Regions from separate parts of the Vescimonas fastidiosa genome, predicted to be linked through region 1. Evidence: a T-box and tRNA genes for the amino acid it is inferred to sense, from the RefSeq annotation. Region 1 holds a T-box; the other holds one or more tRNA genes.
What was found. The T-box of region 1 lies ahead of tyrS (tyrosine--tRNA ligase). A T-box ahead of a tRNA ligase gene usually reads a tRNA of that ligase, here a tRNA-Tyr.
Positions count from the first base shown of each region.

Region 1 (15,767 bases):
CACTCAGATTTGTGGTTGCTGATCCGCCATATGGAGTCATCCCCAAGCTCCAGGGTAAAGTGATGCTCAATATCAAACTCTCTGGATAGCACAGACAGTCCCGCATATTGCTGATCGCAGCTTTCCCAAACTTCGATCTCGACCTTTGAGGGAGAGAGAGTACGAATGTCCGCTATTCTTAAGCTAAAATTGTAATAATTTATATGTAAGTCAATGAGAGATCTTTCGCGAACAGCGATCATGCTATTCCAAATTGTCGTTTCTAACTTCTCAATACTGTCTGAAGCAAATAAGTCGGGCTTTACGCTAACACTAAAGTCACCGATAGAGGAATAAAACGAATCAAGATAATCTGTAATTTTGCTATACTGATTTTCAGTCAAGCCGTCACTTCTTTTGGCGGAGGTGTCTTTAGGCATTGGCTTGCTTTGTGGTTTCGAAGTCTCAATAACCTTGGTTTCCTGTTGAGGCTCAGAAGCGGGTGCGGATGTAGGTGCCCCGGCAGCGCTGTCGGAGCGGTCAACATTCTCCTTGTCCTCGTGCTCCGACTCGCCTGCGGATGTGTTTTCGACGATTTCCTCGGGGATAAATGTTTCGTTGGAAGTGGCGGGATTTGTTTCATTTTCCGATCCGCAAGCCAGCAGTGAAAGCGCCATAAGCACAGCCATGAGAAACGCTGCTATTTTTCTCAGTCTCATGATTTCTGATCCTTTCCTCTGTCAAAATTTGCCATTTTTCGCACTGTCCTATACAATTATACCAATTTACAGGTTATAATGCAAGCTTTTTTGAATCATTTGCCAGGTTGGAGTTTACAATGCTGCCTATTGAACCCACCAAGAGCTCGTTGAGGGGGGGAGGAAAAAGAGGTGCCTTTCGCGCAGTCTGAGTGCGGTAAAGAAAACCAGCGTGTGTGTACACAGGCACACACGGTGGTTTCAATAGAATCTGACCATCAATGCGTAACTGCTGCGGTAGACCCACGGAGTTCGTAGGCCACCATAAATAAATAACAAACTCAACAAGACAATTATTTTGCTTAGTTGACGCTTGGAAAGCTGCATGGTAGAATTGAATCCAGCCGGGGGAGCCACAGCAGCCCCTGTTTCTTTTCACACTGTCAATTAAACAAAATAAAAATTTTGTTTAATTGAGTGGACGGATTTTGCCGTCCGCAGCTATAAATACCTCTCGGCCCCCATTTCTGCTCTTGCGAATCCTTTTGATATGCGATATATTTGAATTTATAAGTGAGGTGCTATATCATGGCCATGAATTACCGAGCGGACTCACCAAAGATCCTGTTGGAGTTTCTGTCTTACCACGAAACGGTGAAAGCCCATTCTCAAAAAACCGTTGATGAATATTATCTGGACTTGCGCAATTTCTTCCGCTATATGAAGCAGCTCCGAGATCCGGCTCTTGCGGACTGTCCTCTGGATGAGATCGACATACGCGACATTGGCATCGAGTTCATCGGCTCCATCACCCTTACGGATGTCTACAGCTACTTGGCCTACCTCAGTCGAGATCGTCTGAACCGGCCTAACAGCGATCATTCTGAGAAAGGACTTTCTGCCTCTACCCGTGCCCGAAAAGTGGCTACACTTCGTTCTTTTTTTAACTATCTTTGTAACAAGGTCCATCTGCTGCCTGATAATCCCATTAAGGATATCGACTCACCCAAAATCAAGAAAACTCTGCCTCGCTACCTGACGCTGGATGAGAGTGTCCGCCTCCTGCAAGGTGTCGGCGGCCCTAACCGTGAGCGCGATCTCTGCATTTTGACCCTGTTTCTCAACTGCGGTCTGCGCATCTCCGAGCTCATCGGACTCAACCGCTCCGACATTCAGGATGATGCCCTCCGTATTCTGGGCAAAGGCAATAAGGTCCGTATTGTCTACCTGAATCAAGCCTGCAAGGACACCTTAGACCGCTATTTACAGGTTCGTCCGGTGGTGGGCGGCAAAGATCAGGATGCGCTGTTTGTCTCCCGCAACCGCCAGCGTATCAGCCGCGCCACAGTCCATAATCTTGTAAAAAAACATCTGTCCGATGCCGGTCTGGACAGCACAAAATACTCCGCCCACAAGCTGCGCCATACAGCCGCCACCCTTATGCTGCAAAACGGGGTGGATGTAAAGGCCGTCCAGGAGGTTTTGGGCCACGAGCATTTGAATACCACCGAAATTTATACGCATATTGATAACGAATCTCTGCGTGTAGCTGCAAAGGCAAATCCCTTGTCAAAGGTTAAAATACAAGGGAAAATTGAGGATTGATCCCGGTATTTCTTTTATGTCCTCCTCCCTACTCCCTTCCCTGCCCTTTGTTTGATTTTCGCGATCCAAATCCCTGCCGATTCTTGACTTTATGTACCAAATGATGTACGATAAAGACTGTGTATTTCACTAAATGGAGGTCTCATATGAATACAGCCGAACTTTCCAAAATCTGTCGCCAGGTTCGCCGTGACATCATCAACATGACGGCCAATGCCGGCAGTGGCCACCCCGGCGGCTCCCTGTCAGCCGTGGAGCTTATGACCAGCGTTTTCCATAATCATATGCGCCTGGACCCTAAAAATCCTAAATGGGAGGATCGGGACCGTTTTGTCCTGAGCAAGGGCCACAGCGCTCCTTGCTACTATGCTGTCCTCGCCAGTCTTGGCTTCATCGATCGCAGCGAGTACGCCAACTTCCGTCAGCTTCACAGCATTCTCCAGGGTCACCCGGACTGCAAGAAGGTCCCCGGCGTGGACGCCTCCACCGGCTCCCTGGGCCAGGGCTGCTCCATTGCCGTAGGTATGGCTCTGGGTGCTAAGAAACTGGGCAAGGATACGCAGGTGTTCACGCTCCTGGGCGATGGCGAATGTCAGGAGGGGCAGATCTGGGAGGCTTTCATGTCTGCCGCCCACTATCACCTGGATAATCTCACTGTTATTATCGACAACAACGGCCTGCAGATCGATGGCACCAACGATGAGGTCATGTCTTTGGGTGATCTGCCCGCCAAGGTAAGGGCTTTCGGCTTCGACCTGTATGAGATCAACGGCCATGACCTGGATGCCATCGAAAAAGCTCTGGCTGCGCCCCACACCCCCGGTGTGCCCAAGTGTATTTTGGCCCACACCGTCAAGGGCAAGGGTGTTTCCTTTATGGAGAATCAAGTGGGCTGGCACGGCAAGGCGCCCAACGCCGAGCAGCGTCAGCAGGCTTTGCAGGAATTGGAGGACTGAGACCATGAGTGAAAAAATTGCGACCCGCGAGGCATACGGCAAGGCTCTGGTAGAGCTGGGTGCCGCCAATGATAAGGTTGTGGTGCTGGATGCTGACCTGGCCGGCGCCACAATGACCAAGCATTTCAAAGCCGCTTATCCCGACCGCTTCTTCGACTGCGGTATTGCCGAGTGCAACATGATGGATATCGGCGCTGGCCTTTCCACCATGGGCCTTATTCCCTTCTGCTCCACCTTTGCCATGTTCGGCGCAGGCCGTGCCTATGAGCAGATCCGCAACTCTATCGCCTATCCCAAGTTCAATGTGAAGATCTGCTGCTCCCACGCCGGCGTATCCGTGGGTGAAGACGGCGGCAGTCACCAGTGCCTGGAGGATATCGGCCTCATGCGCCTGATTCCCGGCATGACGGTCATTGTCCCCGCCGATGCCAAGGAAGCCCGCAAGGCCACCTTGGCCCTGGCTGAGTTCCGGGGTCCCGCCTATATGCGCACCGCCCGCCTGGCCACCCCCGTGTTCGAGGAGGATTACCCCTTCGAGATCGGCAAGGCCAATGTACTCCGGGAGGGTAAGGATGTGGCTGTGTTTGCCTGCGGCCTGATGGTTGCCGAGGCCCTGGAGGCCGCCAAGCTTCTGGCCGCCGACGGAATCGATGCCGCTGTCATCAATGTACACACCATCAAGCCTATTGACGCTGCTTGCGTCACCGAGTACGCCCGGAAGTGCGGCAAGGTGGTCACTGTGGAGGAGCACAGTGTCATCGGCGGCTTGGGCGACGCCGTAGCCGAGGTGCTCATGGGCGAGGTCGATTGCAAGTTCAAGAAGATCGGTGTGAACGATCAGTTCGGCCAGTCCGGCAAGGCGCAGGATGTTCTCAGGGAATACGGTCTCACCTTCGACCAGATCGCGGCCTCTATCAAATCCGCACTGTAACCTCTATTTATTCTTTAAAAATCAAATCCCGGCGGAGTTTTTCCGTCGGGATTTTTGTATATAAAAATGTATTTTTATGCACGAGGATGGGCCTTTTGGTAAACATCCTTCAGCTGCTTTTTTACAATATGTGTGTAGATCTGTGTGGAGGAAATGTCTGCGTGGCCCAGCATCTCCTGAATAGAGTGCAGGTCTGCCCCGTTTTCCAGCAAATGCGCAGCAAAGGAGTGGCGCAGCATATGGGGCGTAATGTCCTTTTTGATTTCTGCCTTCTCCTGATAATACTTTATGATCTTCCAAAAGCCTTGCCGCGTCATGCGCTCTCCGTTCATGTTCACAAACAGCGCCTTTTCCTCGTCGCTGGTTACGATCCGTTCCCGGATGTGCGCGACATAATCCTGGAGTGCCTTCACCGCACCGGGATATAGCGGGATACTCCGCTCCTTACCCTTGCTGCGGCAGACCACCAGCCCGGCAGGCAAATTCAGGTCGTCCACATCCAGGCTGATAAGCTCCGAGACGCGGATGCCTGTGGCATACAGCAATTCCAGCATAGCGTGGTCCCGGAATCCCTTCTCATCCACGCACTTAGGCTGCTCCAAAAACAATTCTACTTCCTTGTTGGTGAGGATCTCCGGGTACTTTCGCTGCACCTTTTTCGCTTTCAGGGCAGCGGTGGGGTTTGTTTTTATGTAACCCTTGGCAAACATATAGGCGTAGAAGGACTTGGACGACGCCATAAACCGGCTCATGGTAGCCTGCGATTTTCCCAGCTGCTCCAGTCTTGTCAAATACTCCTGCAGCATTGCATTTTTCGCCCGCCTGAGGTCTGATTTCTTCTGCTGCAGCCACTGCTGGTACTGGGTCAGATCCCGCATATAGGAGCTGATGGTGTTAGCGGACACATGCTTTTCCGTTGTCAAATAGCTGCAGTACAGCGCCAGATAATCCGTCACACCCTCACTCCTTTCCGATAATCATGCAATGAATTTCAGTGCCAGTGCCGTCAGCTTCGGTACAAAGGTCAACTCGCACAGCCCACCCAAAGCCAGCAGCGCCGGGATCAAAAATAAGAATCGGCCCACCCGACCCGGCTGCAGAGACAGCTGCTTGGTCGCCCGCCGTCCGGCAATTCCCGGCGCAGACCTTCGCCTGTGCAAAGCCAAAAACAGCGATACCGGGAGGACGAACATTGCCCGAATCCCCAGCGTACACAGGGAAATCAAAACTCCCTGCTGCCCCAGCGCACCGGAAAAGCACGCGACGGCGTAGGACAGCAGAAAGCCCTCCAGTAAAAATATCCCGCAAAAGAAATAATTTGCATTGCGTAAAAAGCTGCAGAAAAAAACAGCGCACGGCATCCGATAGTATGCCATAGCCACGCCCAAAAGGGATGCCGCCGTCACGGTGCTGCCGGACTCGAGAGCCTGGGCATATGCAGCTAAATAGGTGCGGATCTCCGCATCTGCTCCGGCAGCCCGCCCGATAAAGTGCCCGGCGGTCAGCCCCAGCCCATATGCCACACTTAATAGCAGCAGCTCCGGGGCAAGCCGTCCCCTCGTCCGACCGACTCGTTTTGCTAAGCGGTTCTCTCTCATGTAGCGCTCACCTCTCTCTATACCTATGAGACAAGCGCACCTTTTAGAAGAAAACATCTATACTATAAGCCAAAAAAACAAAAAGAGCAAGGCTTTTGCGGCATATTTTCTTTTTTCTCCATTTATGCCAAAAAGTTATGTAAACTGAATTATGTAAACAAACGAAACCGGACAAAAAACCGCCTCTCTCGCACCCGCTTCCATCCAAATATGGACGCACCTCCATCCCGTCGGCACAACATCTTGCGCCGCCAATCGAAGTCCGTCGAATAACGGCTCTCTCTTTAAAAATAATCGTCCTAAGCGTATTTTTGGAGGATTTGTCTATTGACGGCCCTTCCTGCCCCTGTGTTTTCCGGCCGTTCTGCTTCTTCTTTTCTTTTTCTTTCCCTCCGGCAGTATGGCAGAGACCACCGCCCCGCCCCATATACAGGCTGTAATATACCACCCGTTCGTTCTAAATTGCATATCGGTTCCGGCGGCCAGCGCTCCGCACCACACTGCAAGATACAGCAGCGCGCCCTGCACGGCGATGTGAGCCAGCCTCCCCTCCGTATTTTGCAGAGAAAAGCGGCAGCCTACGAAGGCCGCCACGGCCCAGGTGACGCACATCCACACACCTTCCTGGCTCTCCTGCAATAGTTCTTTACTCTCCAGCAGGGCCCCCAGTGCCGCACCCGCCACGCACAGCAACACACTGAGCAGCAGACCCAGCCCTACCCTCTTGTTGATCCATGTCCCGATGCGCATAAAAAAACCTCCCCCAACTCATGCTGTTTCAGCATATTGGGAGAGGTTTTAATTTATGTTTGAAGCTATTTCAAAGTTTCAAAAACTTAGGCAGCAAGGCGAAAAGAATTTTTCGACACGCTGGGATTATTCCTTGTTTTCCTCGGCGGGAGCAGCTTCCTCAGCGGTCGTCTCCTCTTCGGCAGGTGCTTCCACTTCAGCAGTGGGAGCCTCCTCCTCCACTTGCTCAGCGGCCTTCTTACCGCGGCGGGGAGCGGCGGCAGCGGCAGCCTGCTCATCCAGGGTACCCACGGAACCGATGGCGGACTTCAAAAACTCCACACGAACCCGATCCTCGCTGGTCTCAATAACAACAGTGCGGTCCGTGATGGTGACCACGCGGCCATACACACCGCCAATGGTAGTGATCCAGTCGCCCTTCTTCAGGGAGCTGCGCATTTCCTCAGCCTGCTTTTTGCGCTTATTCTCGGGACGGATCAGCAGGAAATAGAAAATGGCCAGCATGACAACGATCATCAGGATGGAAGTCATTCCGCTACCACCGGCGGCGGTACCGGAACTGGACGCATATGCGATTTCAAACATGGGACATAATCTCCTTTTTTACAATATGACTGTATTATACAGAATCACCGGGAATTTTGCAAGACCTTTTCGGTCTGTTCACGGATTCTTTTCATATCTTTTGTGAAAGCTTTTCGCTGTACTCCGCTCGGAATGCCGCAAACCGTCCCTCATCCAGTGCATCCCGGATTTTTTGGGTCAGCTTGTTATAAAAATACAGGTTATGCATTACCGCCAGACGCATGGCCAGTATCTCCTCCGCTGCAAACAGATGCCGAACATAAGCCCGGCTAAACTGCCTGCACACCGGGCAGTCGCACTGCGGGTCAATGGGGCCGTCGTCCAGCTTGTACTTGGCGTTTTTGATGTTCAGCGTCCCCTGCCAGGTAAAGAGCTTTCCGTGTCGAGCGTTTCGAGCCGGCATCACGCAGTCAAAGAAATCTACTCCCCTTGCCACACCCTCAATGATGTTGCTGGGCGTGCCCACACCCATAAGATACCGGGGCTTGTCTGCGGGCATATATGGCTCCACCGCCTCAATGATCTCGTACATAGTCTCCGTAGGCTCACCAACAGCCAGACCCCCGATTGCATAGCCGTCGCAGTCCAGCTTTGCGATCTCCTGCATATGCCAAATGCGCAGGTCCGGGAAGGTAGCCCCCTGGTTAATGCCGAATAGCATCTGCCCCGGATTCACGGTGCCCGGCAGCCCGTTGAGACGGTCATGCTCTTTTTTGCACCGCTCCAGCCACCGCAGCGTCCGCTCACAGCTGGCCTTGGCGTACTCGTAGGTCGCCGGATTTTCCACGCACTCATCAAAAGCCATAGCGATATCCGAGCCCAGGTTGGACTGGATCTGCATACTCTCCTCCGGTCCCATAAAAATGCGATGTCCGTCCAGATGGGAGGCAAAGGTCACGCCCTCCTCCTTGATTTTGCGCAGGCTGGCCAGGGAAAACACCTGAAACCCGCCGGAATCTGTCAGGATGGGTCCGTCCCACCGCATAAACCGGTGCAGTCCGCCCATCTGTCGCACCACATCGTCCCCGGGCCGCAGGTGCAGATGATAGGTGTTGGACAGCTCGATTTGGCAGCCGATGTCCTTGAGATCAAAGGCACTGAGCCCTCCCTTGATAGCCGCCTGGGTGCCTACATTCATAAAAACCGGCGTCTGTACTACACCCCCGTGGGCGCACTGAAACTCGCCCCGCCGGGCACTTCCCTCTTTTTTAATGACCTTAAACATGGAATAAACTCCTTGATTCAGAATTCAGTGAATAAACATCGCATCGCCGAAGGAGAAAAACCGATACCTCTCCCGTACGGCCTCTTCATAAGCACGCAATACATTTTCGCGGCCCGCCAGAGCCGATACCAGCATAATAAGTGTAGATTCCGGCAAATGAAAATTGGTAATAAGTGCATCCAAGACCTTGAACTTATATCCCGGATAGATGAAAATGTTGGTCCATCCTGCCGAGGCACGCATGGTACCGTCCTCTCCGGCCCAGGATTCCACCGTTCGGCAGGAGGTGGTTCCTACGCAGATAACCCTGCCCCCATTTTTCTTCGTCTCATTGATCAGATCCGCAGTTTCCTGGGGGATCACGCAGTATTCGCTATGCATCAGGTGGTCTGTAATGTCATCTTCCTTTACAGGCCGAAAGGTACCCAGCCCCACATGGAGCGTTACATAACCTACCTTCACGCCCATCTTCTGCACCTTTTGCAGCAGTTCCTCCGTAAAGTGCAGCCCCGCCGTAGGTGCCGCCGCCGAGCCGACTACCTTAGAGTATACCGTCTGATACCGCTCCCGGTCCTGGAGCTCTTCCTTGATGTAAGGCGGCAAGGGCATTTTCCCCAGCCGGTCCAGCACCTCCAGAAAGATCCCCTCATAGTTAAACTTTACCAGCCGGTTTCCGCCCTCCAAAACCTCGGTCACTTCCGCTGTCAGTTCTCCGTCACCGAAGCTGAGCCTGGCTCCCCGGCGCAGATGCTTCCCGGGCCGAACCAAGCATTCCCAGGTCTTATCACCTCGGTCAATAAGCAGCAGCACCTCGCAGGCGCCGCCTCCCGGCAGCCGCTGCCCGAGAAGCCGTGCCGGCAGCACACGGGAGTCGTTCAAAATCAGGCAGTCTCCCTTGTGCAGATAATCCGGCAGATCATAAAAATGCCGATGCTCCCAAGCACCGCTGTTTTTATCCAGCACCAGTAGACGAGATGCATCCCGCTTTTCAATAGGCGTCTGTGCAATCAACTCCTGGGGCAGTTCAAAATTAAAATCACTTGTTTTCATATTGTTTCATCCCGGTTCCTCATATGGAATTTATTCCATGCCATTATACTATATCCCGTGTTCAATTTCAAGGAAAAAGGGCTCCCCGCCGCGGCGAAGAGCCCGATTTAGTCAAATCTCAGATAAATGCTCTGTGGAACACTTTCTTTCCCTTTTTGATGATAACGCCGTCACCGCTGAGAGCTTCTGCGTCAAAGGTTGCATCGATGGACTCCACCTTTGTCTCGTCCACGCTGATTCCTCCCTGCTGCACCAAGCGCCGGGCCTCGCTGTTGGACGCGCACAGTCCGCACTCCACCAGCAGTGCCATAATGCCGATCTTGCCGTCTGCCAGCTTCTCTGCCGCAATTTGGGTAGCCGGCATATGCGTGGCGTCCCCCTTGCCGGAGAACAGTGCCCGAGACGCCTCTCGGGCCTTGTCTGCCTCCTCCTGGCTGTGTACCAGCTTCGTCAGCTCGTAGGCCAGAATATCCTTGGCCTCGTTGAGCTTGGCATCCTTCCAGTCGGCCATAGCGTCAATCTCCTCCAGCGGCAGGAAGGTCAGCATCCGCAGGCACTTAATAACATCCGCGTCATCCACATTCCGCCAGTACTGATAGAACTCAAAGGGGCTGGTCTTGTTAGGATCCAGCCACACGGCGCCGGAGGCGGTCTTGCCCATCTTCTTGCCCTCGGAGTTCAGCAAGAGGTTAATGGTCATGGCGTGGGCGTCCTTACCCAGCTTACGGCGAATCAGCTCTGTGCCGCCCAGCATATTAGACCACTGGTCGTTTCCGCCGAACTGCATATTGCACCCATAGTGCTGGAACATGTAGTAGAAGTCGTAGCTTTGCATGATCATGTAGTTGAACTCCAGGAAGCTCAAGCCCTTCTCCATGCGCTGCTTGTAGCACTCCGCCCGCAGCATATTGTTCACAGAGAAGCACGCGCCTACCTCCCGCAGCAGCTCAATGTAGTTCAGCGGCATCAGCCACTCGGAGTTATACAGCATCAGTGCCTTGTCATCGGAGAAATCGATAAACTTCTCCATCTGCCGCTTAAAGCACTCAGCGTTGTGAACAATGTCCTCTCTCGTCAGCATCTTGCGCATATCCGTCCGCCCGGAGGGGTCACCGATCATGGTGGTGCCGTCGCCGATCAAGGCGATGGGCTTGTTTCCGGCCATCTGCAGCCGCTTCATCAGGCACAGGGCCATAAAATGCCCCACATGCAGCGAATCCGCTGTGCAGTCAAATCCAATGTAGAAGGTTGCCTTTCCGTTGTTCACCATTTCACGGATCTCGTCCTCGTTGGTCACTTGAGCGATGAGCCCCCGGCCAACCAATTCCTCATAAATACCCATGTCTCTTTGTTCCTTTCTTCTGTGAATTTTGTTCCGACAGGAGAAAAAACGCCCCCTGTCTCCATAGACAGAGGGCGATGTAAAAATCGCGGTACCACCTCATATTCGCCGCAGCCTCACGGTCAGCGGCCTCACTGGGTGTCAGACACCCAAACGCTGTAACGGGCGCACCCGACACATTCCTACTGAGATCTTTGTCCGTTTGGAAGGCAGCTCCGGGATGTATTCACCGCTTCTCCCCTCTCCTCCTCGCACCGCCCGGAGTCTCTCTTGGCAGGGGTCAAAAAGCGCTACTTCTTCCCATCAGCACTGTGGTATATGAAATTATTTACCATTATATTAAACGGTTTCGCATTTGTCAACCGTTTCTCACACGGTTTTTTTGAACTTCTCCGCCGCTGCCAGCAGCTCCTCGGCCCCGTCCAGCATGGTCTGGGAGAGCTGCTCGCCGCCGGTGAGCCTTGCCAGCTCCTCCCGGCGCTGCTGCCGGGAAAGCTCCTGCACCTTTGTAAAGGTACGCCCATCGCTTACCCCCTTCTCCACGGAGAAATGGGTGTCGGCCATGGCCGCGATCTGAGGCAGATGGGTCACGCACAGCACTTGCTTTTCCCGGGAGATGCGCGCCATTTTCTCCGCCACCTTTTGGGCCGCCCGGCCGGAAACGCCGGTGTCCACCTCGTCGAATACCATGGTTCCGATGCGCTCCTGACTGGAAAAAACATTCTTCATAGCCAGCATGATCCGGGCCAGTTCGCCGCCGGAGGCGATCTTCTGAATGGGCCGCAGGTCCTCGCCCACATTGGCCGACATCAAAAACCGCACCTCGTCTATGCCGCTGGCATCCGGCTTCTTTTCCTCAAAGGCCACCTCAAACCGGATGGAGCCCATGTTCAGCTCCCGCAGCTCCGTTAAGATCCGCTGCTCCAGCTCCTTAGCTACGGCCTTTCGCTGTCGGGACAGCTCACCGGCCGCCGCCATGACCTCCCTCCGGGCCTTTTCCTCCTGCTTTTTAAGGTGCGCCAGGGTGTCGTCGGCGCAGGTCATCTCGTCCAGCTCCTGCCGGCACTTATCCAAGTATTCCAGCATCTGCTCCACTGTAGCGCCGTATTTCTTTTTCAGCCGGTACAGCAGGTCGCATCGGCCCTCCACGGCATCCAGCTCTCCGGGCGTGAACTCAAATTCTTCCTTTTTGTCCTGTACCGTGTAGGCAATGTCATACAGGTCACTGTAAATTCCCTCCAGGCGGTCGTGAAGCTCCGAAAAGCTATCACTCAGGTTCCGCACCGAGGCCAGATGCTCCTGCGCCTGTCGCAGCAGCGACAGAGCTCCTGCATCGTTGTCTCCGCCATTCAGGCAAAAGTCAGCCCCCTGTAAGGCAGAGATGAATTTCTCGCTGTTGCGCAGCAGATTTCGCCGCTCACTGAGCTCCTCGTCCTCACCCGGCTGCAATTTAGCCCGCTCCAGCTCGGCAATTTGAAACCGCAGCGAGTCCATCCGCCGCTCCTTCTCCGCCTCATTCATCTCCAGGTCGGATATCTTCCTTCGGATATCCTGCAGCACAGAAAACTGCGCAGAGTAAGCCGACTGTAAAGGCTCATACCTTCCGTATTGATCCAGGTATACAATATGCTGCGTTTCGTCCAGAAGCTGCTGCCCGTCGTGCTGACCGTGGATGTTCAGCAAGCGGCTGCCCAGGGTGCGCAGTTGGGTCACGGTCATGGGCCGCCCGTTGCAGCGGCAGACATTTTTCCCGTCTGTGTAGATCTCCCGCTGCAATAGCCACTCCTGGGCGTCCGCTACGCCCAGGTCCTCTCCCAACCCCTCGGGGATATGGGAAAACACTGCGCTCACAAAGGCATGATCCGCCCCGGTGCGGATCAGCTCCCGGGATGCTCTCTGCCCCAAAACAGCGCTGAGGGCGTCAATGACAATGGACTTGCCCGCGCCCGTCTCACCCGTCAGGGCGTTGAATCCGGGCCGAAAGGCGATGTCCGCCTGCTCAATGATGGCAATATTCTCAATATGCAGCAGATCAAGCATATTGTGCTCCCTTCGTCTCAGTGCAGCATCGTTCGGATGCTGGTGGCCAGCTCCGCGGCGCTCTCATTGTCACGCATAATGATCAGCACCGTGTCGTCTCCGGCCAGGGTGCCGATAAGCTGGTCGATCTCCATGCCGTCCAGGGCAGCCGCCGCCCCGTTAGCCAGACCCGACATGGTGTGGATGACCACCAGGTTTTGCGCGTAATCCACATTTACAATGCTCTCTCGGAAAATGGTCTGCAATTTATCCGCCACATGGATTTTTGACCCATGGTCGGATACCGCATAGCGGTACTTCCCCTGCCCTGCCGGAGCCTTGACAAGGTGGAGCTGCTTAATATCCCGGGAAATCGTTGCCTGGGTTGCCACAATGCCCCGTTCCAGCAGCAGCGACAGAAGCTGCTCCTGGGTCTCCACCGTTTCCTCGGCAATGATGGAAAGAATCGTTTTTTGACGGTCATTTTTCATATTTTGCAGCCTCCATAGCCATTTTTTTATCCAGGATCTCGCAGAAGCTCTTTTTTGACAGGCGCACCAGCTTCATAGAGTGGCTGGAGAGCTTTGCCTGCACCGTGTCGTTGTTTTTCAGGGAAAAGGCCTTGCTGCCATCGGAGGAAAGGTATACGAATTTCCTGTTGGCATCCGGGGCCTTCACATGAATCACATGGGACGGATCCAGCACATAGCTGCTGGAACGGGTGGAATGCGGGCAAATGGGGCTGATGAGAATGTTCCGGGCCGTAGGCTCCACAATGGGGCCGCCGGTGGCCATAGAGTAGCCGGTGGAGCCGGTAGGCGTAGAGATCACGACGCCGTCGCCTCCCACCCAGGTCAGAAAGCCCTCCTCCGTGTAAATTTCCAGCCGCACCACCCGGGCGATGGAGCCCTTAGAGATGACCGCGTCGTTCAGGGCAATGGTATTATACACCGTACGACCGTCCCGCACCACGGATACATCCAGCATCATGCGGTTCTCAATGGAGAGATCCCAGTTTTTCAGGTCTCTTAGCCGCTCCAATTCGTCCGGCTCCAGCTCAGACATAAAGCCCAGGCTTCCCAGGTTGATGCCCAGCACCGGCACCCGGTTCATGGCCAGCGTTTTGGCCAGGTGCAGAATGGTCCCGTCGCCGCCGAAGGCAATGAGCAGGTCTGCCCTCTTAATTTCCCGGTCCAGCTGCTGGATGGGAACACCCAGCTCCGCGCCATACCCCTCCTTTTGAAAGGGCAGGCACACCACGGTCTCAAAGCCCTCCTGGTCCAGAATTTCCTTAGACCGGGCGGCCACCGTCATATCCTTGTCCCTGTAAGGATTGGGGCACAGGATGATTTTCTTCGGCTTACTCATATTCGTTTACTCCTTCAGGGCTGTGTGAGATGCCTCCACGATAGCCTGCAGATCCACCGCCGCATCCGGCTCCTCACTCTTGCGCAAAAAGCCCAGGTATTCGATGTTTCCCTCGGGCCCTCGTATGGGAGAATAAGTAATTCCAAGCACTGTAAAGTGATTTTCCTTTGCATGGATCAGAAAGTGCTCCAGCACATCCAAATGCACGGCGGGGTCTCGGACAACACCCTTTTTTCCCACCTTTTCCCGGCCGGCCTCAAACTGCGGCTTTATCAGGCAGGCGATTTCGCCCCCCTCCCGCAAAAGCCCATACAGCGCGGGAAAAATCAGCTTCAGGGAGATAAAGGATACATCAACGGAGGCAAAGTCCAGTTCCTCCGGAATCTCCTCGTGGGTCAGGTATCGGGCGTTGGTCCGCTCCATGCATACCACCCGCGCATCATTGCGCAGCTTCCAATCCAGCTGCCCGTAGCCCACATCCACGGCATATACCTTCTTTGCGCCGTTTTGCAGCATACAATCCGTAAAGCCGCCGGTGGAAGCACCGATGTCGGCGCAGATCTTGCCTGTAAGAGTCAGCGGAAAGGTCTGCATAGCCTTTTCCAGCTTCAGACCGCCCCGGCTCACATAGGGTAAGGTGGTGCCGCGAATCTCGATCAGGGCGTCATTGGAAACCGCCGTACCTACCTTGTCCACTCTCTGTCCATTCACGAACACGATGCCGCTCATGATGGTGGCCTGAGCCTTCTGCCGGGAATCCAGAAGTCCCCTCTCCGTCAGCAAAACATCCAGCCGAGTCTTATTGCTCATGCAGCGCCTCCTCAATAGACGCGGCCACACCGACCCCGTCCAGCTTCCGTGAGCTGTACAGCTGCTCTACGCTGCCCTCGGTGGGCAGAGTCGAGCCGCAGTTTCTCAAAATCAGCTTGTCCAGCTTTACCCCGGCCTCCAGAGCCAGAGCCGCAACTCGCTGCCCAACGCACCCGGCGTCAAGGCAGTCCTCCAGCACCAAAAGCCGGGTGGTCCCCTTCAGCATAGCGGAAACTTCATCCGCCGAAAGGGGCGCAATGCGGTTGAGCTTCAGTACCCGTATGAAGATTCCGGATTTTTCCAAAATATCCGCCGCCTTCAGTGCCTCATTTACCAAAATGCCATAGGTTAAAACGGTAAAATCCGAACCCTCCCGGAGCGGTGTAAATTGCACCGGCAAACTGCACCCTTTGTACACCGATTCTGCACCGCGAGGGTACCTAATTGTCACCGGTCCTGTCACCGAAAATAGGGCAAAATGCAGCATTTCCTTTAGCTCGCTAAAGCTTGAGGGGCATAAAACCGTCATTCCCGGTACCTGGGAGAGGAACGCCGGGTCAAAGCAGCCATGGTGTGTTTGCCCGTCTGCACCGACCAAACCGGCCCGGTCCACGCAGAAAACCGCGTGGAGATTATCCAGGGAAATATCGTGAATGAGCATATCGAAGCCCCGCTGCAAAAAGCTGGAATACACAGCAAAAACCGGGATCAGACCCTGCTTGGCCATGCCGCCCGCCATAGCCACCGCATGTCCCTCTGCGATACCCACATCGAAAAAACGATCGGGAAATTCCTTGGCAAATCGGGACAGACCCGTGCCGGAGGTCATGGCTGCGGTAATAGCGCAAATG
Region 1 is NZ_AP023415.1:613,212-628,978, reverse strand. It holds gene KI236_RS03060 (amidase domain-containing protein) at 1-698, opposite strand, end outside; gene KI236_RS03055 (tyrosine recombinase XerC) at 1,266-2,282, shown strand; gene KI236_RS03050 (transketolase) at 2,429-3,238, shown strand; gene KI236_RS03045 (transketolase family protein) at 3,243-4,169, shown strand; gene xerD (site-specific tyrosine recombinase XerD) at 4,244-5,125, opposite strand; gene KI236_RS03035 (hypothetical protein) at 5,147-5,767, opposite strand; gene KI236_RS03030 (hypothetical protein) at 6,092-6,517, opposite strand; gene yajC (preprotein translocase subunit YajC) at 6,644-7,102, opposite strand; gene tgt (tRNA guanosine(34) transglycosylase Tgt) at 7,194-8,327, opposite strand; gene queA (tRNA preQ1(34) S-adenosylmethionine ribosyltransferase-isomerase QueA) at 8,352-9,377, opposite strand; gene tyrS (tyrosine--tRNA ligase) at 9,496-10,719, opposite strand; T-box leader at 10,787-11,035, opposite strand; gene recN (DNA repair protein RecN) at 11,089-12,759, opposite strand; gene argR (arginine repressor) at 12,777-13,229, opposite strand; gene KI236_RS02995 (NAD(+)/NADH kinase) at 13,219-14,106, opposite strand; gene KI236_RS02990 (TlyA family RNA methyltransferase) at 14,113-14,916, opposite strand; gene dxs (1-deoxy-D-xylulose-5-phosphate synthase) at 14,906-15,767, opposite strand, start outside.

Region 2 (15,767 bases), on a different replicon from region 1:
CTCAAGCACGAGGGCGATACCGTAAAGGTCGGCGAGGTGGTGGCAGAGATCACCACCGACAAGCTGACCAACGAGCTGACCAGCGAGCAGGACGGCGTTGTGCTGAAGCTGGTGGCCCAGGAGGGCGACGACATTCCCGTTAAGGGTACCCTGGCCTGGATCGGTCAGGCCGGCGAGGCTGTGCCCGGTGCAGTGCCTGCCGCTGTGGCGGCGGCTGTGCCCCAGGCTCCGGCGGCGCCTGCCGCTGCTCCTGCCGGCGGCAAAAAGTCCGTCATCGTCATCGGCGGCGGCCCCGGCGGCTATGTGGCTGCCATCCGTGCCGCGCAGCTGGGTGCGGAGGTCACAGTCGTGGAGAAGCAGTACCTGGGCGGCACCTGCCTGAATGTGGGCTGCATTCCCACCAAGTGCCTGCTGCATTCCGCCGAGCTGGTGGAGCAGATCAAGACCCAGGGCAAGGACATCGGCGTGGAGGTGGAGGGCGTAAAGGTCAACTTCCCCCAGGTCATCGCCCATAAGAACGCCATCAGCAAGCAGCTCACCAGCGGTGTGGCCGGCCTGCTGAAGATGAACAAGGTCAAGAAGGTGGACGGCACCGCCAAGTTCACCGGCGAGAAGCAGCTGGAGGTCACCAAGGCCGACGGCAGCAAGGAGACCATGACCGCCGATGCCATTATCGTGGCCACCGGCTCCGTCAATGCCCAGCCCCCCATTCCCGGCCTGAAGGAAAATCCCAACTGCATCGACTCCACCGGCGCTCTGTCCCTGGAGAAGCTGCCCCAGACCATGGTGGTCATCGGCGGCGGCGTCATCGGTCTGGAGCTGGCCTGTGCCTATGCCGCCTTCGGCACCAAGATCACCGTGGTGGAGGCTATGGACCATATGCTGCCCATGCTGGACGGCGACCTGACCAAGATCGGCGTGGCCCACATGAAGAAGATGGGTATGGACTTCCATCTGGAGTGCCCTGTGCAGTCCGTGGAGAGCAGCCCTGTGGGTGCCAAGGTGGTCTGCAAGGATAAGAGCGGCAAGACCGTCAGCTTTGAGGCGGAGAAGGTGCTGGTGGCCATCGGCCGCAAGGCCAATACCGCCGGGCTGGACCTGGCCGCCGGAAAGATCGACAACGACAAGGGCCGCATCCTGGTCAATGACAAGATGGAGACCAATGTACCCGGTGTGTACGCCATCGGCGACTGCGTGTTCGGCCATGCACAGCTGGCCCACACCGCCTCCGCCATGGGCGAGGTAGCCTCGGAGAATATCTGCGGCCTGGAGGCCCAATACTGCGAAAAGACCAACCCCACCTGCGTGTACATGGAGCCGGAGGCGGCCTCCGTGGGTCTGACCGAGGAGCAGTGCAAGGCCCAGGGTATTGCCTATAAGGTGGGCAAGTTCCCCATGAGCGCCAACGGCAAGGCCCTGATCCTCAACGGCGGCGAGGGCCTGGTGAAGATCATCGCCGGGGCCGAGTACGGCGAGATTTTGGGTATGCATATCATCGGGCCCCGGGCCACCGACCTCATCGCTGAGGGCGCTTTGGCCATTGAGGGCGAGATGACCCTGGATGAGATCGTCGACACCATCCACTCCCACCCCACCGTCACGGAGACCATGCGCGAGGCGGCTCTGAACGCCGAAAAGCGCGCCATTCACACCAAAAACTGAGTTCGCATTACTCTATCCCTCCGTGAGCTCTCCTCTCTCACTCTCGGAGGGATTTTTTCACCGACAGGAGGACACCGTATGCAGCACGCCGTACACTATTTGGAAACGGGCTCCCGGGACCCGTATTATAATCTTGCCTTTGAGGAATATGTGCTGACCCACCGCACCCGGGGCGACTATCTTCTGCTCTGGCAGAACGACAACACCATCGTGGTGGGGCAGAACCAGAATACCGAGGCGGAGATCAACCGCCCCTTCGTGGAGGCCCATCACATCCATGTGGTGCGCCGCAGCACCGGCGGCGGCGCGGTCTACCATGACCTGGGGAATCTGAATTATTCCTTCATCACCGACGCCGGAGACAGGGCTGCCTTAAGCATGGCCCGGTTTACGCAGCCGGTGGTGGAGGCGCTGCAGGGCCTGGGCCTGCAGGCGGAGGCCTCCGGTCGCAACGATATTTTGGTGGAGGGGCGCAAGGTCTCCGGCACGGCCCAGCGGCTGTGGGGAGACCGTATCCTCCACCACGGCACCCTGCTCTTTGACGCCAATGCCGACATGGTGGCCGGGGCCCTGCAGGTGGACCCGGAGAAGTTTCGCTCCAAGAGCACCAAGTCCGTCCGCAGCCGTATCGGCAATATCCGCAGCTTTTTGAAGCAGGATATGGATATGCCCGCCTTCTGGGCCTATCTGAAGGAAACTCTGGCCGGCAGCGGCATGGTGTTTGACGCTCTGACAGCCCAGGAGCTGGCCCAGGTGGATGCGCTGAAGGCGGAGAAATACGACACCTGGGAGTGGAACTATGGCCGCTCTCCCCGGTTCGATATGACCGCCAAGCGCTACTGGGACGGCGGCTGCCTGGAGGTGGGCGTGTCCGTGTCCCGGGGCCTTATTACGGATGTGATCTTCCACGGGGATTTCCTGTCTGTCAGCAGCCTGGAGCCGCTGACAAAGGCTCTGCTGGGTACGCCCTTCCGCCGGGAGGAGGTCTGCCGGGTGCTGGAGCGCTATCCGGTGGCGGACCTCTTTGGCGGCATTACCCGGGAGCAGGTCCTGGACACCCTGTTCAGCGACTGAGGCCGCCTGCAGGCGCAAATACCCTCTCTTCATGCGGAGGAAAAGGAACATTGTTATTTCCCATAATATGGAATATAATATAGATGGAGGAATAGTATCTGCCGGAGAGGAAGCACACAGGCGACGATTTCGTGATCCGCTTTCATTTGCTCTCCCCTTTTCCCCTATAGCGGCGCCCCCGGCGGCTTCGGCCTCCGGGGGCACCGCGCTTTTTATGGGATCGGCACGGAAAATTTCCTTTTTCTACATAGAATCTTCACAGATGCTATGGTATAATAGGTGTAATTAGGTGCATTTCGGTGCAATTTCGGAGAAGGGTGGGTTCCATTTGGAGCTGAATAAGAAGAATTTTAAGTGCATTTTACTGCTGGTGCTCTGCGCCATCCTGCTGTACTGGGGGCTGAATAATCTCTCTGCCCTGAGCGCAGTGGTGGACAGCTTTTTCTCTTTGCTGGCGCCGCTGCTGCTGGGCATCTGCGTCGCCTATGTGGTAAACCTGCTGCTGAAGGTGGTGGAGCGGCTGTGGGACAAGGCCTTGGCCAAGGCGCCGGAGATATGGCGGGGAAAGCTGAAGCGCCCCATCTGCCTGACGCTGACCATGCTGCTGTTTTTGGGCATCATCTTCGCCATTATCTTCATTCTCATCCCTCGTCTGGAGGAGGCCGGGGCCACGCTGGTGGCCAATGTGCCCGTCTATGTGGATCAGCTTCAGAGCTGGTGGAACGGGGTCATAGCCTTTGCAGCGGAGCGAGGCGTCACATTGCCGGAGCTGTCTATGAACGCCGACAACGCCACCAAGGTGCTGAAGGACTTCCTCACCAACAACGGCGACAATGTGGTGAATACCACCCTGGGCATCACCACCTCCATCCTGGGGGCGCTGGTGAATTTCCTGCTGGCGCTGGTATTCTCCGTGTACCTGCTGGCCCAGAAGGAAAAGCTGCTGGCCCAGAGTAAGCGCCTGCTGCTGGCGGCCATTCCCAAAAAGGCCGGAAAGCGCACCATGCATATTTTGAAGATCACCAACAACGCCTTTTCCAGCTTTGTCACGGGGCAGGTGACGGAGGCGTTCATCCTGGGCACCCTGTGCTGCATGGGTATGCTGATACTGCGCCTGCCCTATGCGCTGCCGGTGTCGGTGATCATCTGCTTTACCTCCCTTATCCCCATTTTCGGCGCGTGGATCGGCGCGGCCACCGGGGCGTTCCTTATTGTATTTGTGAGCCCCATCAAGGCCCTGACCTTCCTTATCTTCCTGCTGATCTTGCAGCAGGTGGAGGGAAACCTGATCTATCCCAGAGTGGTGGGCAAGTCCGTGGGCCTGCCGGGGCTGTGGGTCCTGGCGGCGGTGACCATCGGCGGCGGTGCTTTCGGCATTGCGGGGATGCTCCTGGGCGTGCCGATATGCTCGGTGGTTTATGTGCTGGTGCAGGACTTTGTCCGCTCTCAGCCTGCGGAGGATGACGAGAAGCCCGTGCCTCCCGAAACAGAATAACACCATATAATAAAAGGACCGGCCCCGGAAACAGGAGCCGGTCTTTTTTGAAGCAACAAAAGCCTCGCAGAGTTTGCGTCCGCAGACGCGAAAAATTAAAATCATTTTTCACCGCGACATGTGCGTGGGGAAAAATACCTCTCAGGCTGCCAGTGTGGAATTTTTGCGCCTCGCGCAAAAATTATGCGCGCAGCAGACTGCAAACCCTTTGGCAGAAAAAACGAAGTTTTTTCGCCAGTATAAAAGAAGGACCGGCCCCGAAAATGGGGTCGGTCCTTTGGCTTAGGGGCTGATTCAGTCCTTATGCGCCTGGGCGTGGCGGCAGATGGCCGCAAAGGTCTGGGGGCTGATGTCGTGCTCGATCTTGCAGGCGTCGGTTTCCGCCGTATCCCGGTCTACACCCAGGCGGACCAGGAAATCGGTGAGGGTCCGGTGCCGGTCCAGCATCTCCTGGGCAATGGCCAGGCCGCTGGGCTCTAAGGTGATAAGGCCGGTTTTATCCATGGTGATGTAGCCGTTTTCCCGCAGGCGCTTGGTGGCATAGCTGACGCTGGGCTTGGTGACACCCAAATGCTCCGCCACATCGATGGAGCGGATGAAGCCGTGCTTCTTCTGCATCATCAGCATGGTTTCCAAATAGTCCTCCGAGGATTTCTGAATTTCCATATAGGCACACTCCGTCTTTTCATTATGCTTGCGTCCGGCGAAAAAGTTTCGGGCTTTCTGCCAAAGGGTTTGCGGTCCGAAACTTTTCCGATGATCATTATGTTTAGGTTAGCACAGCGCCGGAAAAAATACAAGAGGCATTCAAAATATTTTACTAAAACCTATTGACAAAGTATGCTTTTAGAGGTATTGTAAACATACCTAATAAGTAGGCTTTAGTTTTTCATACCAGGAGGACCAGCGTATGACCATTTATACCGATAACGCCGCCACCACAAGAATGAGCGACACCGCCGTGGCCGCCATGCTCCCCTGCCTGCAGGGCAACTACGGCAACCCCTCCAGCCTGCACACCGTGGGGCAGCGAGCCAACGAGGCGCTCCAGAGCGCCCGGGAGACCGTGGCCCGGTGCCTGGGCTGTGACCCCAAGGAGATCATCTTTACCTCCGGCGGCAGCGAGGCCGACAACCAGGCCATTATCTCCGCTGCCCGGTTTGGCGCCCTGAAGGGCAAGAAGCACATCCTCTCCACCGCCTTTGAGCATCACGCCGTGCTGCACACCCTGAAGAAGCTGGAAAAAGAGGGCTTTGAGGTGGAGCTGCTGCCTGTGGGCACCACCGGCACCATTACCCCGGAGCAGGTGGCTGCGGCCATCCGTCCCGACACCGCCTTGGTGACCATTATGTACGCCAACAACGAGATCGGCTCCATTCTGCCCATCCCGGAGATCGGCGCGGTGTGCAAGGAAAAGGGAGTCCTGTTCCACACGGACGCCGTGCAGGCGGCGGGACACCTGCACATTGATGTCCGGGCGCAGAACATCGACATGCTCTCCCTCTCCGGCCACAAGTTCCACGGGCCCAAGGGCTCCGGCGTGCTGTACGCCCGCAAGGGTATCCCGCTGGTGAACATCATCGAGGGCGGCGCCCAGGAGCGGGGCAAGCGGGCCGGCACGGAAAATCTCCCGGCCATCGTGGGCATGGCGGCGGCCCTGCAGGAGGCCTGCGACCATATTGACGAGAACGCCGCCAAGGTCTCCGCCCTTCGGGACAAGCTCATCGCGGGCCTGTCCAAAATTCCCCATTCCGACCTCAACGGCGATCCGGTACACCGCCTGCCCGGCAATGTAAACTTCTGCTTTGAGGGCATTGAGGGAGAGAGTTTGCTGCTTCTGCTGGATGCCAAGGGCATTTGCGCCAGCTCCGGCAGCGCCTGCACCTCCGGGTCCCTGGACCCCAGCCATGTGCTGCTGGCCATCGGCCGGCCCCACGAGGTGGCCCACGGGTCTCTGCGGCTGAGCCTGTGCGAGTGGAACACGGAGGAGGAAGTGGACATCATTTTGCGGGAGGTCCCCAGGGTTGTGGAGTACCTGCGCAATATGAGCCCCATGTGGAAAGACCTGGTCAGCGGCAAGAAGCCGTTCATGCTGTAATAAGGAGGCAATTATCATGGCACTGTATACCGACACTGTAATGGACCATTTCATGCATCCCCGGAATGTGGGCGAGATCAAAGACCCCAGCGGCGTGGGCGAAGTGGGCAACGCCAAGTGCGGCGACATTATGAAAATGTATCTGGACATTGAAAACAATGTGATCAAGGATGTGAAGTTTGAGACCTTTGGCTGCGGCAGCGCCATTGCCTCCTCCTCCATGGCAACGGAGATGATCAAGGGCAAGACCGTGGAGGAGGCCCTGGCCATTACCAACAAGGATGTGGTGGATGCTCTGGGCGGCCTGCCCGCCCACAAGCTGCACTGCAGCGTGCTGGCCGAGGAGGCCATCAAGTCCGCCGTGAAGGATTACTACGACCGCAGCGGCATCCCCTATGACCACAGCCAATTTCCCGACTGCGAGAGCTGCGAGGGCTGCCGGATGGTGTGAGACCCCTTGTGAGAGGGATAAAATTGTGGTATTATGACCCTGTGAAGAGGGAGGCGTGTAAGGAATGAAAATTTCCACCCGGGGTCGGTACGCCCTGCGAATGATGCTGGACCTGGCGGAAAACCAGGGAAGCGGCGTAGTGGCCCTGAAGGACATTGCCGCCCGGCAGGACATTTCCAAAAAGTACCTGGAGCAGATCATCCCGGTGCTGAATCGGGCGGGCCTGCTGCAGACCTCCCGGGGCTTTCAGGGGGGCTATCGCCTGGCTAAGGACCCGGCGGACTACACGGTGGGGGAAATTCTCCGGGCCGCCGAAGGGGGACTGTCGCCGGTGGCCTGCCTGGAGCACTCCCCCAACGCCTGTCCCCGCTGCCATGAATGCGACACCCTGCCCATTTGGGCGGGTTTGGAGCAGGTGGTGAACGAGTATTTGGACAGCATCAGCCTGCAAAGCGTTTTGGACGGACGAAAGAAGATAAAAGGATAAAAAATTCCCGCGCCGGATTTCCGGCGTGGGAATTTTTTCGGATGGGGTAATCGCAGGGCGGGGCGTTACAAGAGGTGCGGTACGGCGGGAGAATCCCCCAGTCACGGCTTTGCCGTGCCAGCCCCCTTTAGGCAAGGGGGCCATAGACGGGGGATGCGGATTGCCACGGGCGCGTTGCGCCCTCGCAATGACAGGGGGGCAAGGGGGGCGTAGGGGAGGGGCTCTGCCCCTCCCGCGGGCGGGGTAGAACCCCGCCCCTACGAAAGCGATTGTAGGGGCGGACGACCCTGTCCGCCCGGGCCCGGTAACGCAACACTTTGTAGGGCAGGGCCCGTGTGCCCTGCCGTGGGTGCGGGAAATGAATCCCCCAGTCACGGATTTGCCGTGCCAGCCCCCTTTAAGCAAGTGGGCCGAGGGGACGGGGGAGCGGATTGCCACAGCCAGTGTGCGCACTGGCTTCGCAATGACAGAGAGTTTTACAGGGCTGCGGTACGGGTGCGAATAACAAACCGGGCGGGGGTTTATCCCGGCCCGGTGCTTGCCCTTTATCTTTCCGCTTATCCATGTCGCCTTTTCTCTTGGGTTAGCGTTGACTTTGCAATTTCTTCAGCATTTTTGTGAATTCCTCCGGCAAGGGGCAGGTGAGGGTGATTTTCTCCCCGGTGGAGGGGTGGAGAAACTGCAGGCCGGTGGCGTGGAGGCACTGGCCCGTCAGACCCGGCACGGGCTTTTTGGCCCCGTACACCGTGTCCCCCAGGATGGGATGGCCGATATAGGCCAGGTGTACGCGGATCTGGTGGGTGCGGCCTGTTTCCAGCCGGCAGCGCAGGTGGGTGACGCCCTGATAGCGGGCGATGACCTCCCAGTGGGTCACGGCCCGGCGTCCGTCCGGCACCACGGCCATTTTTTTCCGGTCGGTGCGGTGGCGGCCGATGGGGGCATCCACGGTGCCGCTGTCCTCTTTGAAATTGCCTACGGCCAGACACTCGTAGGTCCGGGCCAGGGTATGGTCGGCCAGCTGGGCGGCCAGGCAGGTGTGGGCGGCGTCGTTTTTAGCGGCGATGATGAGGCCGCTGGTGTCCCGGTCGATACGGTGGACGATGCCGGGGCGCAGTTGGCCGCCGATGCCCGAAAGGCTCCCGGCGCAGTGGTGCAGCAGGGCGTTGACCAGGGTGCCGTCCGGGTGCCCTGGCGCCGGGTGGACCACCATGCCCACGGGCTTATTCACCACGATTACATCCGCATCCTCGTAGACCACCTCCAAGGGGATGTCCTGGGGCCGGGCCTCCGGCTCCTCCGCTTGGGGAAGGGTCACGGAGACCGTTTCACCGCCGGTGAGGCGCGCACTTTTCCCGGCGGGCTTACCGTCTACGGTGACAAGGCCGCCCTCAATAAGCCGGGCCGCCGCCGAGCGGGTCAGGTCCGGGAGCCGGGCGGCCAGGAAAGCGTCCAGCCGGGCCCCGGCGGATTCAGTTGTGGCCGTCAGGGTCCTTGTGTCCATGGGTGCGCTCCTTCTTGTCATATTTATCGTAGAACCACAGGTAGTACACCGCGCCCAGCACGGCGCCCACCACCACGAAGCAATCCGCCAGGTTGAAAATGGGGTAGTCAAACAGGGGCGAAATGTCCAGCATATCCACCACATAGCCCCGGAGGACCCGGTCGATCATATTGCCCAGGCCGCCGCCCAAAAGGAACAGACCCGCCGTGACGCCCAGGGGATGGCGCACGATCTTCTTAATAAGCAGCCAGGCTACGGCCACCATCAGCGCACCGGTGACCACCAGCAGCACCACCACCTTGCCCGAGAGACTGGACCAGGCCGCGCCGTAGTTGTGCAGCCGGGTCAGCTGAAGAAAGCCCGGGATCAGCTCTGCGCTCTCCCCCAGGGCCAGATGGGTCACCGTCCAGTATTTCAGAGCCTGATCCAGTCCGATGAGGACCGCCAGCAGCCCAATGCTCCACACCATATGCAATACTCCTTTATGTCAGCGTGTCGAAAAAGTCTTTTCGCCCCGCTGCCTAAGATTTCAATGGTGAGGGACACCCCTCTTGGGTTTCCCTCACACGCCCTTCCTTACCGTTATCGTAATGGCACCACTTTATCGGCAGTCCGGTTTCGCTGTTTGCTGCTCTTATCATACACGCATCTCCGGAAATTTGCAACGGCGTTCCTTGCGCTTGCGGGGATATTTTGCTATACTATTTTTAATATGTTATTTTGGAGGGTGGAAAATTATGGAAAAGATCGCGTTGGTCACCGGGGCGTCCCGGGGTATCGGACGGGCTGTGGCGACAGAGCTGGCACACCGGGGCTGGGCCGTGGCCATCGGCTACCGGGTGCGCCGGGACAAGGCGGAGGAGCTGGCGGCGGCGCTGACGGCGGAGGGCTGCCGGGCCATGATCTGCCGGGCGGATGTGTCCCGCCGGGAGGAGGTGGAGGAGATGGTCCGCACGGTGGCGGACACCTTCGGGCCCGTCTCCCTGCTGGTAAATAACGCGGGCATCGCGGGCCAGTGCCTGTTTCAGGACCTGACGGATGAGCGCTGGCACGAGTTTTTCTCCGTGAATGTGGACGGAGCCTTCTACACCAGCCGGGCGGTGCTGCCCGCCATGCTCCACGAGCATGAGGGCTGCATTGTGAATATATCCTCCATCTGGGGTCAGCGGGGCGCCAGCTGCGAGGTGGCCTACTCCGCCACCAAGGCGGCCCTCATCGGCCTGACCCGGTCCCTGGCGGCGGAGCTGGCACCCAGCCACATCCGGGTGAACTGCGTGGCTCCGGGGGTCATCCGCACGGATATGCTGAATGAGCTGCCCCCGGAGCTGCTCCCGGAGCTGGCACAGCAGACGCCTATGGGCCGCCTGGGAAGGCCCGAGGATATTGCCGCGGCGGTGGCGTTTTTGGCCGATCCGGCGGCGGATTTCATCACCGGGCAGGTGCTTACCTGCGATGGAGGTTTTATCCTTTAAAAACTGTCAAAAAATTTTCGGAGATGTTGCCGTAAGGGGGGCAACATCTCCGTTTTTCGCTTTTTATATAGGGAGAGGAAGGTTGTGGAGCATCACCCGGCCAAAGCAGGTGAGGCTGCGGCCGCTGCCGGCGGTGAACACCTGGTCGGCATCGCTGCGGCTGCGGTTCAGGGAAAAGAGATACACGGTGCCCAGGCTGTCCCGGTAGTACTGCTTGCAGAGCATATCGCCGTCTACGCAGAAAATGCCCACATCGCCGGAGCGCAGGGGATCGTGGTTTACATACACCACGGACTCGTCCCGGATGTAGGGCTCCATGCTGTCGCCCTGGATGCGCACCGCCAGCTCCGCCCCCACGGGAACCTCCCCGTCCACGGTCAGCAGTTGGTAGTCCTCGCCGAACACCGGGGCCGCATAGCCAGCCGCCGCCGGGGAACGGTACAGGGGGATGGTCCGCTGCTCCGAGGCAGGCCGATCCTGCTCCGCCTCCGCCTGCAAAACCCCCAGGGCATCCAGCATGGTACACAGGGTCTGCCGGGCGGTGAGGCCCAGCTCCCGGTATTTCCGGAGGAGGGACGCCTCCTCGCTGCTGACGCCCTCTCCCCGGCGTCCGGCGGCGTAAAAGTCCCGGTACAGGTAGTTGGGCTCCACCTGCAGCACATCGAATAGCCGCAGCAGCACGCTCTCCCGGGGGGCACTGACGCCGGTTTCATAGTTGCCCACTGCCGAGCCGGTGATGCCCAGCTTCTGGGCCAGCTCCTCCCGGCTGTAGCCCAGCTCCTTGCGCCGCCTGCGCAGCTGCTCTCCGAATCCCATACGCGTTCCTCCCGTTCTGACATGATTCGACATCTTCAGACACAGTGTACCCTATTTTCTTGTGCTTGTCAACCAATAATTACAAGAAACTTGTAAATTAAGTATTGACACAACAAGAAACTTGTGATACCGTAAGAAGCAAGACAAGAACCTTGTGACTAATAGAGAATACTGTGAGAAAAGTTGTTCCCGGGAGCGGGTGCAAGGGGACGGAGAACGGATTGCCACACCAGTGACATCGGTCACTGGTTCGCAATGACAGGGGGGTTACAAGGGGTGCGTGTGCGGCGGCACACATGGGTGCCGCCCTACGAAGTGCTTACCGATAGGATTTTGTAGGGGGCGATGCCCACATCGCCCCGCGTCCGTTACAAGGGGCGCGGAAGAGCGGGCGGGGTAGAACCCCGCCCCTACGGAGGGGCACAAGGAATGCGGTAGGGCGAGGGGTTTGCGTGGAGGAGAATAGCGAAAAGCGCAAAAATAAAAAGCCGATCGCTTTTGCAATCGGCTTTTTGGTGGGGGATGGTGGATTCGAACCACCGAAGGCATCGCCAGCAGATTTACAGTCTGTCCCCTTTGGCCACTCGGGAAATCCCCCATATTATCTATGAAATTGGAGCTGGTGGACGGATTCGAACCCCCGACCTGCTGATTACAAATCAGCTGCTCTACCAGCTGAGCTACACCAGCACAACAACCAGCGAACATTATGCTACCACAAACCGCGAGCTTTGTCAACAAAAAAGTGCATTTGGCCCGCAAAATTTTTACATATGGAAAAGGAGAACGGAGACTATGACACTACAGCAGCTATCGTACCAGTATCAGGAGCAGGCCCGGGTTCTGCACCAGCGGATCGTGGATCTGCGCCGGGCCCAGGCCCAATGCGAGAGTCGGGAGAACGAGGAGCATCTGCGCCAGCGCATCCGGGACCTGGAGCCGCTGCACCGGGAGTCCCGCCAGCTGGCGGAGCTCACCGCCCGCTATTACGACAGGGGGTATCACAAAAATGCGTACTACACCCTCTGAGGCCTTCGACCCCATCGACATCGCCAGCCTGTGCCTGTGGCGGCAGGAGGAGTCCGGCGACAATCGGGAGCGCATCCGCCGTCTGCTCAGCAACCTTCCTCTGGCGGTGCAGCAGGAGCTGACGCCTAGGCAGCGGGAAATTCTGCGGCTGCGCTTCACCGGCGGCATGAGCGTCACCGCCATCGCCGAAAAGCTGGGGCTGAACAAGTCCACCGTGTCCCGGTCCTTAGCCCGGAGCATAGAGCGGCTTTATAAGTCCCTGCGCTACAGTCTATAACCCTTACGGCGCAGGGGCTCCTCCCCTGCCAGCTCCGCAGCACATCTGCGGGAAAAACCCGGATGGTTTTTCCCGCAGTCGGATTTTTTTCTATTGACATTTGGCCGGGAAATGGGAATAATGAGAAAAAGGACAGATAGAAGGAGGAGCATATCATGTTCAGCAAAGCGCTGCATAACCGCTGGGCGCGCCTGGGGATAGGAATTCTGGGTGTGCTGCTGATGGCTATATCCATAAACCTGTTTGTGGTGCCGCACAATCTATACACCGGCGGTCTGCTGGGCTTCTGCCAGCTGTTTCGCTCCATTTTGACCCAAAGGCTGGGCGTGGACCCGGGCTTCGACATCTCCGGCGTTCTGTACCTGCTGCTGAATATACCGCTGCTCATACTGGCGTGGAAAACCATGGGCCGGGGCTTTGTGGTGCGGACGATGACCTGCACGGTGTGCTGCTCCCTGTTTCTGACTATGATACCGGTGCCGGCCCACCCCATCGTGGAGGACACCCTCACCAGCTGCCTCCTGGGGGGCATGGTCAACGGCTTTGCCGGGGGCATCGTGCTGACCTGCGGGTGCAGCAGCGGCGGATTTGACATCCTGGGCCTGTACATGAGCAAGAAGGGTAAGGGCTTCACCGTGGGCAAGTTCAGCATCTCCTGCAACGCCGTGCTTTACGCCCTCTGCCTGGTGCTCTTTGATGCCGCCACCGCCATCTATTCCACCATTTACACGGTCTTTAACAGCCTGTTTCTGGACCGGACCCACCAGCAGAGCATCACCGTCCAGGTGCTGATCTTCACCAGGGAGAAGCACACGGAGCTGCCCAAGTTTATCATGGAGCGGCTGGAGCGGGGCGTGACCTACTGGCAGGGCTACGGCGCCTACACGGATCAGCCCCTGCAGGTGCTGTGCGTGTGCCTGAGCAAGTACGAGATCCAGACCCTGCAGCAGGAGGTGCGCAAGGTGGACCCCAATGCCTTCTTCATCGTGCAGGAGGGAGTTCGCGTGGGCGGCAACTTCGAGAAGCACCTGAGCTGATGGGCGAAAGCCCTTGCATTTTGGGGGCATTTCCGATACAATACAGACAGAGACACTGACTGCACAGGAGGTGCCGCTGTGGCACTGTACACGAAAAAGCTCATTATGACCGCCTTTGCGGAGATGCTGGAGGAGCTGCCCTTTGACAAGATCACCGTGGCCGCTCTGGTCAAGCGCGCCGGGGTCAGCCCCAATACCTTTTACTACCACTATGAGGATATTTACGCCCTGCTGGACGCCTGGTTTCGGCAGGTGGTGGAGTTCTATGCCCCGGCAGACTCTTTTTTGGAGTGGAAAAGCGCCACTAAGGCTGTGCTGCACCGGTGCAAGGACCATCCGAAGGTTATATATCACATTTTCGACGGCCTGTCCCGGGACCGGATGGAGCGATATATCTTCTCCTTGACGGACGATGTGTTTTACCGCCTGGCTCGGCAGGCGGCCCAGGGACGGGAGCTGCCCGAGGAGCGGGTGCGCAGCGTGGCGTCCTTTTGCCGCTATGCTTACATCGGGTTTGTGATGCAGTTTTTCTGGAACCGTATGGAAAACGACATCGATACCAGCGTGGACCGGCTGGCCGACCTGTTTGACAGCTTCCTGGCCAGCGCTGTGCAGGTAGAGGCGTGAGGGCTTCGGTACAACAATGTGAATCAACGGAAAAAGCCGCCTTTGGGCGGCTTTTTTGGAGAGGGCCGATAAGGGGTAGGATCTGCGCTAACGATAAAAATTTAGCCGCCGCAAGAGAACCTGCGGCGGCCTGGTGCGGGCATGGGGACTCGAACCCCAACGCATCACTGCACGAGAACCTAAATCTCGCATGTCTACCAATTCCATCATGCCCGCGTTTTCTCCGAAATTATAGCACATTCTTTTCCCGTACACAAGATTTATTTCGGGAGGGCCGATAAAGTGGTGAGATTGCAATGGCGGTAAGGAAGGGAGTCTCTTGCCGCGGGCCTCATCTGGTATTATCCGTCAGCGCAAAACTGGTCCTGTTTTTATATCCGGAATCATGGTATACTATTCGTAATTAACCGCTAAACGGAGGAATGACAATGAAGCGAGTGGCAAGCATACAGGACATCTCCTGCCTGGGACGATGCTCCCTGACGGTGGCGCTGCCGGTGCTTTCGGTGCTGGGGGTGGAGTGTGCGGTGATCCCCACGGCGGTGCTGAGCACCCACACCATCTTCCCGGATTTCACCTGCCGGGACCTCACCGACGAGCTGCTGCCCATTGCTCGCCACTGGCAGAGCCAGCAGGTGCATCTGGACGCCCTCTGCAGCGGTTACCTGGCCTCACCCCGGCAGACGGAGGCGGTGTGTCAGGTGTTTGACCTGCTTCGCGCCCGGGACACCCTGGTGGTGGTGGACCCGGCTATGGCCGACCACGGCCGGCTCTACAAGCCCTTTGCGCCGGATTTTCCGCAGTACATGAAAAAGGTTTGCGCCCGGGCGGATGTGCTGCTGCCCAATCTCACCGAGGCCTGCCTCCTGACGGACACACCCTACCGGGAGGAGGCGGACGAGGCGTTTATACGGCAGCTGCTGAAAAAGCTCTCGGCCCTGGCACCCCGGGTGGTGCTTACCGGGGTCAGCTTTGATGAAAAGCGTCTGGGCGCCATGTCCTATAACCGGGAGACGGACCGTTATTTTTCCTATTTCAACGAGAAGGTCCCCGCCAGCTTCCACGGCACCGGCGACATTTTCACCGCTACGGTGCTGGGCGGCATGATGCAGGGGCGCAGCTTGGAGCAGGCGGTGGCCCTGGCGGTGGACTTTACCCTGGAGTGCATCCGCTGCACCCGGGCGGACCCGGAGGCAAGCTGGTACGGCGTGGAGTTTGAAAAGGCCCTTCCCTGGCTGGCAAAGCGGGGGGCTGAGGAAATGAAACAGGGATAGCGGGGCGGCGTGCCACGCGCCCTGTATTTACAGCTGTTATATCCGGGAAAACGCATCCCGGAGGGAAAAAGGAGGTTCCTTTATGATTGAGAAAACCAAGCTGCCCCAGGCCGCCTTTGTGGCGGAGAATGCCACCGTCCGGGGCCATGTTACCGCCGGGCCGGGCAGCAGCATCTATTTTGGCGCGGTGATCCGCTCGGAGTCGGAGGAGACGCTTATCGGCCCCGACACCAATATCCAGGACAACTGCGTCCTCCACACCGATGCGGGCTTCCCCATCCGCATCGGCCGGGGCTGCACCATCGGCCACGGGGCCATTCTACACGGCTGCACCATCGGCGATAATACCCTGGTGGGTATGGGCGCCATCGTGCTCAACGGTGCGAAAATCGGCCGGGACTGCATCATCGGCGCCGGGGCCCTGGTGCCCCAGGGGATGGAAATTCCCGACGGCAGTCTGGCATTCG
Region 2 is NZ_AP023416.1:190,014-205,780, reverse strand. It holds gene lpdA (dihydrolipoyl dehydrogenase) at 1-1,662, shown strand, start outside; gene KI236_RS08130 (lipoate--protein ligase) at 1,741-2,736, shown strand; gene KI236_RS08125 (AI-2E family transporter) at 3,065-4,231, shown strand; gene KI236_RS08120 (metal-dependent transcriptional regulator) at 4,526-4,897, opposite strand; gene nifS (cysteine desulfurase NifS) at 5,142-6,329, shown strand; gene nifU (Fe-S cluster assembly scaffold protein NifU) at 6,346-6,780, shown strand; gene KI236_RS08105 (RrF2 family transcriptional regulator) at 6,845-7,267, shown strand; gene KI236_RS08100 (RluA family pseudouridine synthase) at 7,851-8,768, opposite strand; gene lspA (signal peptidase II) at 8,737-9,237, opposite strand; gene ymfI (elongation factor P 5-aminopentanone reductase) at 9,506-10,240, shown strand; gene KI236_RS08085 (XRE family transcriptional regulator) at 10,304-11,056, opposite strand; tRNA gene KI236_RS08080 (tRNA-Tyr) at 11,570-11,654, opposite strand; tRNA gene KI236_RS08075 (tRNA-Thr) at 11,671-11,746, opposite strand; gene KI236_RS08070 (hypothetical protein) at 11,852-12,085, shown strand; gene KI236_RS08065 (sigma-70 family RNA polymerase sigma factor) at 12,066-12,362, shown strand; gene KI236_RS08060 (YitT family protein) at 12,518-13,399, shown strand; gene KI236_RS08055 (TetR/AcrR family transcriptional regulator) at 13,478-14,026, shown strand; tRNA gene KI236_RS08050 (tRNA-Leu) at 14,158-14,242, opposite strand; gene KI236_RS08045 (pyridoxamine kinase) at 14,455-15,300, shown strand; gene KI236_RS08040 (gamma carbonic anhydrase family protein) at 15,383-15,767, shown strand, end outside.
Region 2: it has a tRNA-Tyr gene. The T-box ahead of tyrS (tyrosine--tRNA ligase) is inferred to sense a tRNA for this amino acid. The anticodon was not compared.